DNA from 3 places in the Streptomyces sp. S4.7 genome. Region 1 is predicted to be linked to each of the others. Evidence: riboswitches for the same ligand, from Rfam matches in the RefSeq annotation. Region 1 holds a riboswitch; each other region holds the start of a gene.
What was found. A riboswitch is a leader RNA that binds a small molecule or an ion and turns the genes downstream of it on or off. The one in region 1 is predicted to bind thiamine pyrophosphate.
Positions count from the first base shown of each region.

Region 2: another riboswitch for thiamine pyrophosphate. It lies ahead of thiO (glycine oxidase ThiO); the one in region 1 lies ahead of SSPS47_RS25190 (thiamine ABC transporter substrate-binding protein).
Region 3: another riboswitch for thiamine pyrophosphate. It lies ahead of thiC (phosphomethylpyrimidine synthase ThiC); the one in region 1 lies ahead of SSPS47_RS25190 (thiamine ABC transporter substrate-binding protein).

Region 1 covers NZ_CP048397.1:5,622,378-5,625,643, reverse strand. The annotation lists gene SSPS47_RS25195 (iron ABC transporter permease) at 1-116, opposite strand, end outside; gene SSPS47_RS25190 (thiamine ABC transporter substrate-binding protein) at 263-1,354, opposite strand; TPP riboswitch at 1,434-1,557, opposite strand; gene rlmN (23S rRNA (adenine(2503)-C(2))-methyltransferase RlmN) at 1,611-2,723, opposite strand; gene SSPS47_RS25180 (phosphatidate cytidylyltransferase) at 2,898-3,266, opposite strand, start outside.
Region 2 covers NZ_CP048397.1:1,781,693-1,784,958, reverse strand. The annotation lists gene SSPS47_RS07860 (thiazole synthase) at 1-47, opposite strand, end outside; gene thiS (sulfur carrier protein ThiS) at 52-252, opposite strand; gene thiO (glycine oxidase ThiO) at 297-1,514, opposite strand; TPP riboswitch at 1,511-1,625, opposite strand; gene SSPS47_RS07845 (FAD-dependent oxidoreductase) at 1,732-2,952, shown strand; gene SSPS47_RS07840 (Rv2175c family DNA-binding protein) at 3,055-3,266, shown strand, end outside.
Region 3 covers NZ_CP048397.1:3,738,481-3,741,746, reverse strand. The annotation lists gene SSPS47_RS16555 (SsgA family sporulation/cell division regulator) at 1-84, shown strand, start outside; gene SSPS47_RS16550 (YibE/F family protein) at 89-1,495, opposite strand; TPP riboswitch at 1,567-1,709, shown strand; gene thiC (phosphomethylpyrimidine synthase ThiC) at 1,704-3,266, shown strand, end outside.

The sequences.
Region 1 (3,266 bases):
AGCACGTCCCCGAACCGGCCCCAGTGCCACGAGCCGTCCGTCTTCAGCCCGCGGCCGACAATCGCCGTGACGGGGTAGGCGAAGAAGACCGCGAAGAACGCGACGGGCACGGCCATGAGGCAGAGCCGTACGACGCTCCCCCGGCGCCGTGCGGCCCGCACCACGGGGCCCGGCTCCCGGCCCCGTCCTCGCCCCGTCCCCCGGACGACCGGCCCCGCCTCCGTACGCGTGGCCGTGTCACCCTCCCGGTCGCCCTTCGCGGCTACTTGACGACGAGTGAGGACCACGACTGGATCCACTCGTCACGGTTCTCGGCGATCTTCTCCGGGGCCACGGTCTCCGGCTTGTCGACCACGGCGCCGTGGTCCGTGAAGAGCGCGGGCAGCTTCGCACCGTCGACGACCGGGTTCACGAACATGTTGAGCGGCATGTCCTCCTGGAAGGTCTTGCTCACCAGGAAGTCCAGCAGAGCCTTGCCGCCCGCCTCGTTCTTCGCGCCCTGGAGCAGACCGGCGAACTCGATCTGCCGGAAGCAGGTGCTCGTGGCGACGCCGGTCGGCGCCTCCTTCGGCTGCGGATCGGCGTACAGGACCTCGACAGGCGGGCTCGACGCGTACGAGACAACGAGCGGGCGCTCCGCCTTGGCCTTCTTGCCGCCCGCCGAGCCGGAGAACTCCTCGTTGTAGGCCTGTTCCCAACTGTCCACCACCTGGACACCGTTGGCCTTGAGCTGCTTCCAGTAGTCCTGCCAGCCGTCGTCCCCGTACGCCGCGACGGTGCCGAGGAGAAAGCCGAGACCAGGTGAGGACTGCGCGGCGTTCTCGACGACGAGCAGGTCCTTGTAGGCGGGCTTCGTCAGGTCGGCGAAGGACTGCGGCGGCGCCAGCTTCTTGTCGGTGAAGTACTTCTTGTCGTAGTTCACGCAGATGTCGCCGGTGTCGACGGGCGTGACACGGTGCTCGGCGTCGTCGAGCCGTACGTCGGCGCGGACCTGGTCGAGGCTCTTCGCCTCGTACGGCGTGAACAGGCCGTTGTCGAGGGCGCGGGAGAGCAGGGTGTTGTCGACGCCGAAGAAGACGTCGCCCTGCGGCGAGCCCTTGGTGAGAATTTCCTTGTTGAGCGCCTCGCCCGCCTCGCCGCTCTTCAGCACCTTGACGGTGTAGCCGGTCTGTTCGGTGAACTCCTTGAGTACGGAGTCCGAGGCGGCGAACGAGTCATGGGCGACGAGCGTCACACCCTTGGACTTCGCGACGTCCGACGACGTGGAGTCGTCGGACTCGCCGCACGCGGCGAGCACGGAGACGCCAAGTGCGGCAGCGAGGGCGCCGGCCGTCATTCTCTTCGTGGTACGCACTGAATTCCTCCTGGGATGTCCAGGAGAAGACGCGGCCCTGCCCCGCACCGGCGGACCGGAGCAGGGCAGGGCGCAACAGCTTGAGTGATGTCCGAACTTCCTACCCAGAATGACCTGGGCAAGGTTCAGAGGGTCTGCGGCCGTGAGGCTCGTCCGAGTCTCTGCCGCACTCTCAGCGCTGTGGCGCTCCCCTGTCGGAATATGTAATTCGTTCGAACCAGCGTACATGGGCCCCGTCGGGGTCCCGTCGCCGCGCTCAGCGCTCCGTGGCCGCCAGCTGACCGCACGCCCCATCGATCTCCTGACCGCGGGTGTCGCGCACCGTCACCGGCACGCCGTGGGACGCGATCGCCTCGACGAACGCCTTCTCGTCCTCGGGGCGGGAGGCCGTCCACTTGGACCCGGGTGTCGGGTTGAGCGGGATCAGATTGACGTGCACCCGCTTCCCCTTGAGCAGCCGGCCCAGCAGATCGCCCCGCCACGCCTGGTCGTTGATGTCGCGGATCATGGCGTACTCGATGGAGATCCGACGGCCGGACTTCTCCGCGTACTCCCAGGCTGCGTCCAGCACCTCCCGCACCTTCCAACGGGTGTTGACCGGCACGAGGGTGTCGCGGAGCTCGTCGTCGGGCGCGTGCAGCGATACGGCGAGGCGGCATTTGAAGCCCTCGCCGGCGAATCGCAGCATCGCGGGCACCAGGCCCACCGTCGAGACGGTGATGCCGCGCTGCGAGAGTCCGATGCCGTCCGGCTCGGGGTCGGTCAGCCGGCGGATCGCCCCGACGACGCGGCGGTAGTTGGCGAGCGGTTCACCCATGCCCATGAAAACGATGTTGGACAGCCGCGCGGGGCCGCCGGGGACTTCACCGTCGCGCAGCGCGCGCATTCCGTCCACGATCTGGTGCACGATCTCCGCCGTTGACAGGTTGCGGTCCAGGCCCGCCTGTCCCGTGGCGCAGAACGGGCAGTTCATACCGCAGCCGGCCTGCGAGGAGATGCACATGGTGACGCGGTCCGGGTAGCGCATCAGGACGGACTCGACGAGCGTGCCGTCGTGCAGCCGCCACAGCGTCTTACGGGTGGTGTCGTCGTCGCAGGAGATGTGCCGCACCACGGACATCAGGTCGGGCAGCAGTTCCGTGGCGAGCTTCTCGCGCGCGGCGGCGGGGATGTCCGTCCACTCGGCGGGGTCGTGCGCGAACCGTGCGAAGTAGTGCTGCGACAGCTGCTTGGCACGGAACGCCTTCTCACCGAGCGCCGCCACGGCCTCGCTGCGTTCCTCCGGTGTGAGGTCGGCCAGGTGCCTCGGCGGCTTCTTGGCGCCGCGGGGCGCGACGAAGGTGAGTTCTCCGGGATTGGGCGGTGCCATGAGCTGTTTTCTCCTCGGTACGACGAGGCCGGTGTCCCCGCCCACCGCGGGAGGGACACGGGCACGCTGCGGGTGCCAGGAGACCTCATGTGACGGGCCCCGCGACCGCGGAGCGCAGTAAGGCCCGCCGTCCGGGACGGCGGGCCTTACCAGGGTAACCGGTACGGATACGGGTCAGCCCGAGCCGACGAACACCACCAGCAGCAGCCACACGACCGGGGCCGTCGGCAGAAGCGAGTCGAGGCGGTCCATGATGCCGCCGTGACCGGGCAGCAGCGTGCCCATGTCCTTGATCCCGAGGTCCCGCTTGATCATCGACTCTCCCAGGTCACCGAGCGTGGCACTGGCCGCCACGGCGAGACCGAGCAGCAGCCCCTGCCACCAGGTGCCGTCGTCGATGAGGAACTGCATGCACAGCGCCCCCGCCGCCATGGCGAATCCGATGGCGCCGAAGAGACCCTCGCGGGTCTTGCCGGGGCTGATGCGCGGTGCCAGCTTGTGGCTGCCGAAGCGCCAGCCGATCGCGTAAGCCCCGGTGTCGCT
Region 2 (3,266 bases), 3.8 Mb from region 1:
CGGGAGTTGAGGACGGCGCCGCCGATGGTGAGCCGGTCGTCGGACATCGGGTCAGCCTCCTTGGACCGCGGTGAGGATCTCGACGCGGTCGCCGTCGGACAGGGTGGTGTCGGACCAGCGCCCGCGCGGGACGACGGTCTCGTTGAGCGCGGCGGCGACGCCCGAGGGAGCGGCCGTCAGGGTCGCGACGAGGACGTCGAGCGTGACGGGGCCGGCGAGGACGCGGGCTTCCCCGTTCACCGAGACGGTCATGGACCCGGGCCCGCTGCCGGACGGGTGCGAATTCACGGTGTCGGTCATGCGTGCTGCTCCTGACCTGCACGGACGGTGGGGGAGGGGGCCGAGGCGCCACCGGGCGGGAAGCGTGCGGGGGTGAAGGGCCGTGCGTGGTCCGGCAGTTCACCCGTCGTGAGGACGGTGGCCATCACCCGGCCCGTGACGGGCGTCAGGAGCACCCCGTTGCGGTGGTGCCCGGTGGCCAGATGCAGCCCCGGCAGGGCGGTCGGCCCGAGCAGCGGGGCGTTGTCCGGCGACGTCGGCCGCAGCCCGGCGAGGGTCTCGGTGAGCGGCAGTTCGGTGATGCCGGGGAGCAGTTCGTGGGCGTCGCGCAGCAGCTCGTACACCCCGCCCGCAGTCACCGTCGTGTCCCAGCCCAGCTCCTCGCTCGTCGCCCCGACGACCAGCTCGCCGTTCTCGCGCGGCACGAGATAGATGTGGCTGCCGCGGACCTCGGCCCGCAGCGTCCGGGACAGGAACGGGGCGTACGGGCGCGGCACCGTCAGCCGCAGGACCTGGCCCTTGACCGGACGTACCGGAGGCAGGACGTCGTCCGGCACGCCCGCCAGCCGCCCGCTGAGGCTGCCCCCGGCGACGACGACCTGATCGGCGCCCAGTTCGGCGCCGCCGGCCACCGTGACCCCGGCGGCCCGGTCCCCGGCCACCCGCAGCCGTTCGGCCCACGCCCGGTGGAAGACCACCCCCGACCGCTCACAGGCCGTCACGAGGGCGGCCGCGAGCCTGCGCGGGTCGATCTGGTGGTCCCCGTCGACCCGCAGCCCGCCGCGGACGCCGGGAGCGAGCATCGGCTCCAGCCGCCGGCACTCGCGGCCGGTGAGCCATTGCGACTCCAGACCCGACCTCCTTTGGAGGGCGTGGAGTTCACGCAGCTGCGCCCGGTCGTCGCTGTCGAGAGCGACGGCGAGCGTGCCGCAGGCGCGGTAGCCGGTCTCCTGCCCCGTCACCGACTCCAGTTCGGCGACGAAGTCGGGATACAGCTGCGCCGAGGCGATGTTCAGCGCCAGCAAGGTCTGTTCGCCGTGGTCGAGTTCGCTGACGGCGGCGAGCATCCCGGCGGCGACCCGCGCGGCGCCGCCGCCCGGCTCCGGATCGACGACGGTGACGCCGAGCCCGAGCTGCGCCGCGCGCCAGGCGGTGACCAGGCCGATGATCCCGCCCCCGACCACCAGGACGTCGGACCGCCCGGATTCCCGGTACCGAACATGAGATGACCGCATGGGTGTCCAGCTCCTCCCTTCGCCGGCATGACCCGGATCAGGTTCGTACGGTCGGAGGCCGCGTCAGCCTCCCTCTCAGCCCGGTGCGTACGGGCTCCCGCGAGGTGTGAAGTCTTCTGTTCGCCACTGATGACAAGTGCTTTACGGTCAGGGTAACCCCCTGTCCCCGCCCCCTGTAAGGGAGTCGTCGACCCCGCCGGTTCCATAAGGTGATCGGGTGAGCGAGCAGCGGAAGCAGACGGACGAGCGGCGCACCGTCGTCGTCGGCGCGGGAATGGCGGGTGTGCAGACCGCCGTGGCACTGCGCGAACTGGGGCACGAAGGCCCCGTCACCCTCATCGGCGCCGAGCGTCACCAGCCCTACGACCGGCCCCCACTCTCGAAGGCCGTCCTCCTCGGTGCGGCGGAAGGTTCGGCCTTCGACGTGGACTTCGACGCGCTCCGTGCGGAGTTGCGGCTGGGTCTCGAAGTGACCGGTGTGCGCCCGGCGGACCACGAGGTGGACACGGAGGCGGGGCCGGTTCCCTACGACGCGCTGGTCATCGCCACCGGCGCCGAACCGATCACCCTGCCGGGCGCCGACGGGGTCCCGGGTGTTCACCTGCTGCGCACCCTGGACGACGCGGCGCGGCTGCGCCCCGTCCTGGAGCGCAAGCACCATGTCGTCGTGGTGGGAGCGGGCTGGATCGGCGCCGAGTTCACGACCGCGGCCAGGGAGGCCGGCTGCGAGGTGACCGTCGTCGAGGCGGCGGCCCATCCGCTCGCCGGCGCCCTGCCCGCCGAGGTCGCCACTCCGATGGCCGACTGGTACGCCGAGAGCGGCGCCGAACTCCTCACCCACGCGCGCGTGGCGAGCGTCGAGCCCGGCCGGGTGGTTCTCTCCGACGGCCGTGAGCAGGCGGCGGACGCGGTGGTCGTGGGCATCGGCGCCAGACCCGCGACGGCCTGGCTGGCGGGATCCGGCATCGTGACCGGCGCCGAGGGCGCCGTCACCGCCGACGACCGGCTGCGCGCCTCGGCGCCCGGTGTGTACGCGGTCGGGGACTGCGCCTCGTTCCCCTCGGCCCGCTACGGGGAGCGGCTGATGGTGCACCACTGGGACAACGCGCTCCAGGGGCCGCGCACGGTCGCCGCCGACATCGTGGGGGAGTCCCACGAGCCCTACGACCCGGTGCCGTACTTCTGGTCCGAGCAGTTCGGCCGTTTCGTGCAGTACGCGGGCCACCACGACCGGGCCGACGCCCTCCTGTGGCGCGGCGACCCGGCGAGCGCCGCCTGGTCGGTCCTGTGGCTGCGGGAAGGGGCGCTGGTGGCGCTGCTCGCCGTCGGCAGACCGCGAGACCTGGCGCAGGGCCGCAAGCTCGTCGCGGCGGGTGCGCGGATCGACACGCGGCGGGCCGCCGACCCCGCCGTACCGCTCAAACTGACGGCTCTGTGACCGTGTCCCGCGCGCTCTCCCCGGGCCGGGGGTACCGCTCGTCGGCCCAGTCGGTGCCCGGCTCGGCTTCCGACTGTCAGTCCGGGATGGCAGGCTTGTCCTGTGACTGAGATTGACGCAAAGATCGATGCTCTCGTCCCTGCCTGGCTTCACCTGCCCGATATCGCGGAAATGCTCGATATCGAGGTGACGCGTGTGCGTCAACTGGTGAAGGAGGGTCAGCTGATCGCCGTGCGCCGCGGTGAGAATCGGGCGCTTCAGGTGCCGGCCGCCTTCATCGACGGCAAGAAGGTCGTCAAGGGCCTCGCCGGGAC
Region 3 (3,266 bases), 1.9 Mb from region 1:
GGCCAGGAGATGACGCTCGGGCACTTCGAGACCAACCTGGAGGAGACGCTGGGGCGCATCCTCGCCGAGGAGAACGCGGGCTGAGCGCTTACGCCTTGCGGCGCCGCCCGCCGCCGCCCCGCGTCCGCAGGCCCCCGAACGGCCGCCCGGTAGGCGCCTTCGGCGGCGCCCCCGAGGGTGCCCCTGACGGCGTCCCCGACGGCGCTCCCGTCTCGGTCTCCGGCGTCGCGCCTTCCCCCGTCCCCGGCCGGTCGGCCGACACCACCAGGGCCGCCAGCACGGTGGTCACCGGCACCGACGCGACCAGACCGATCGACCCGACCAGGGTCCGTACGATCTCCTGGGCCACCAGTTCGCTGTTGGCCACCGTCGCCACGCTCGACTCGGCGATCGAGAAGAGCAGCAGCAGCGGCAACGCGGCGCCCGCGTAGGCCAGTACGAGCGTGTTGACCACCGACGCGATGTGGTCACGCCCGATACGGATGCCCGCCCGGTAGAGAGCACGCGGTCCCATGTCGGGATTCGCCTGGCGCAGCTCCCACACCGCCGATGTCTGGGTGACCGTCACATCGTCCAGTACACCGAGCGATCCGATGATGACGCCCGCCAGCAGCAGGCCGCTCATGTCGATCTCCGGATAGAGCCCGTGGATCAGTCCGGTGTTGTCGTCCGTGTTGCCCGTCAGACTCGCCCAGCCGATGAACAGCGAGCCCAGCAGCCCGATCAGCAGCAGCGAGATGAGCGTGCCGAGTACGGCGACGGATGTACGGGCCGTCAGACCGTGGCACAGGTACAGCGCGAGCAGCATGATCGCGCTTGAGCCGACGACCGCGACGATCAGCGGATTCGAGCCCTGAAGAATCGCCGGCAGGATGAACAGCGTCAGCACGGCGAACGAGATGACCAGCGCGATCAGCGCCATCAGCCCGCGCAGCCGCCCCACCACGACCACCGCGAGCGCGAAGATCCCGGCGAGCAGCGCCATCGGCGTCGAACGGTCCACGTCCGTGACCGAGTACTGGAGATCCCGGGGCGCGTCGGGGGCGAATGCCACCACAACGCCTTGTTTCACGTGAAACTGCCGCGGCGCGTCGGGCTGGACGATCTCGACGAACCTGCGCCCCTTGTCCTTGCCGGTCGTCACCTCGACCGTCGCCTTCTCGCAGTCGCCGGTCTGCGCGCGCTGCGCCTCACGCCCCTCCGGCGTCGTCGTGTCGCCCGTCGGCGGGACCTGAGCGGCGTTCACGTCCTTGCAGTCGATCTGCTCGATCTTCACCACCTGGCCCTGCTCGGTCTGGCGGTCGAAGCCGACACCGGTGCGTTCGTGCGCCGGGGCGCCGCCGGGCCACAGCACGACGAGTCCGACAAGGACGGCCGTGGCGAAGGGGATCAGCACCGCGGCGATGACCTTGCGCAGGTGCTTGGAGACCGGCGCGGCCGGCCCGTGGCTGTGCGAGTGGCCGTGCGAATCGGGTGTCTGCTGGGGTGAGGTCACCGACCGATCATCGCAAGAACGGCGGGGGCCCTCTGTTCAGCACGCCCGACATCGCGTTAGCGTGGTGGTGCCTTTACACACGCGGGAGCTCGGAGCACCGGGCTGAGAGGACGCTGACTGTGGAGTTCCGGGGCTTCCCCGGATCCCTGAGCTGCGTCGACCGCCGAACCTGTTACCGGGTAATGCCGGCGTAGGGAGTAGGTCTCATATGACCGTTCAGGACGCACGCACGCCTGCCGCACGAGCCATCGGCTGGCACAAGGGATACGTGGAAGGATCGCGCGCCGACCTCCGGGTGCCGGTCCGTCAGGTGTACCTCACCAACGGCGACGACGTGACGCTGTACGACACGTCGGGCCCGTACACCGACCCCACCGTCGAAACCGACGTACGGCGCGGTCTCGCACCGCTCCGGGAGAACTGGATCATCGGCCGCGGCGACACCGAGGAGTACGCGGGCCGCCCGGTCCGTCCCGAGGACGACGGCCTCAAGCACACCTCGCCGCGCGGTGGTCTCCGCAATCTCGACGCGGTCTTCCCCGGCCGCCCGCGCCAGCCGCGCCGGGGCCGCGAAGGGCGGGCGGTGACACAACTCGCCTATGCCCGGCGGGGCGACATCACCCCGGAGATGGAGTACGTCGCCATCCGGGAGAACGTCCCGCCCGAGGTGGTGCGCGACGAGATCGCCGCGGGCCGCGCCGTACTGCCGGCCAACGTCAACCATCCCGAGATCGAACCGATGATCATCGGCAAGCGGTTCCTGGTGAAGGTCAACGCCAACATCGGCAACTCCGCGGTCACTTCCTCCATCGAGGAGGAGGTGGACAAGATGACCTGGGCCACCAAGTGGGGCGCCGACACGGTCATGGACCTCTCCACCGGCCGCAACATCCACACCACCCGCGAGTGGGTGCTGCGCAACTCCCCGGTCCCCATCGGCACCGTGCCGCTCTACCAGGCGCTGGAGAAGGTCGACGGCAAGGCCGAGGAACTGACCTGGGAGATCTACAAGGACACGGTCATCGAACAGGCCGAGCAGGGCGTCGACTACATGACCGTCCACGCGGGCGTCCTGCTGCGCTACGTGCCGCTCACGGCCCGCCGCAAGACCGGCATCGTCTCGCGCGGCGGCTCGATCATGGCGGCGTGGTGCCTGGCGCACCATCAGGAGTCGTTCCTGTACGAGAACTTCGAGGAGCTGTGCGACATCCTCGCGTCGTACGACGTGACGTACTCCCTCGGTGACGGCCTGCGACCGGGCTCGATCGCCGACGCCAACGACGAGGCGCAGTTCGCGGAGCTGCGGACGCTCGGCGAGCTGAACACCATCGCCAAGCGGCACAACGTACAGACCATGATCGAGGGGCCGGGCCATGTCCCGATGCACAAGATCAAGGAGAACATCGACCTCCAGCAGGAGATCTGCGAGGAGGCACCGTTCTACACGCTCGGGCCGCTGACGACGGACGTCGCCCCGGCGTACGACCACATCACCTCCGGCATCGGCGCCGCGATGATCGCCTGGTGGGGTACGGCGATGCTCTGCTACGTGACGCCCAAGGAGCACCTTGGCCTGCCCAACCGCGACGACGTGAAGACCGGCGTCATCACGTACAAGATCGCCGCGCACGCGGCGGATCTGGCCAAGGGCCATCCGGGGGCGCAGGAATGGGACGACGCGCTGTCGGACGCGAGGTTCGAATTCCGCTGGGAGGACCAGTTCAATCTGGCGCTCGACCCTGACACGGCACGGGAGTTCCACGACGAGACA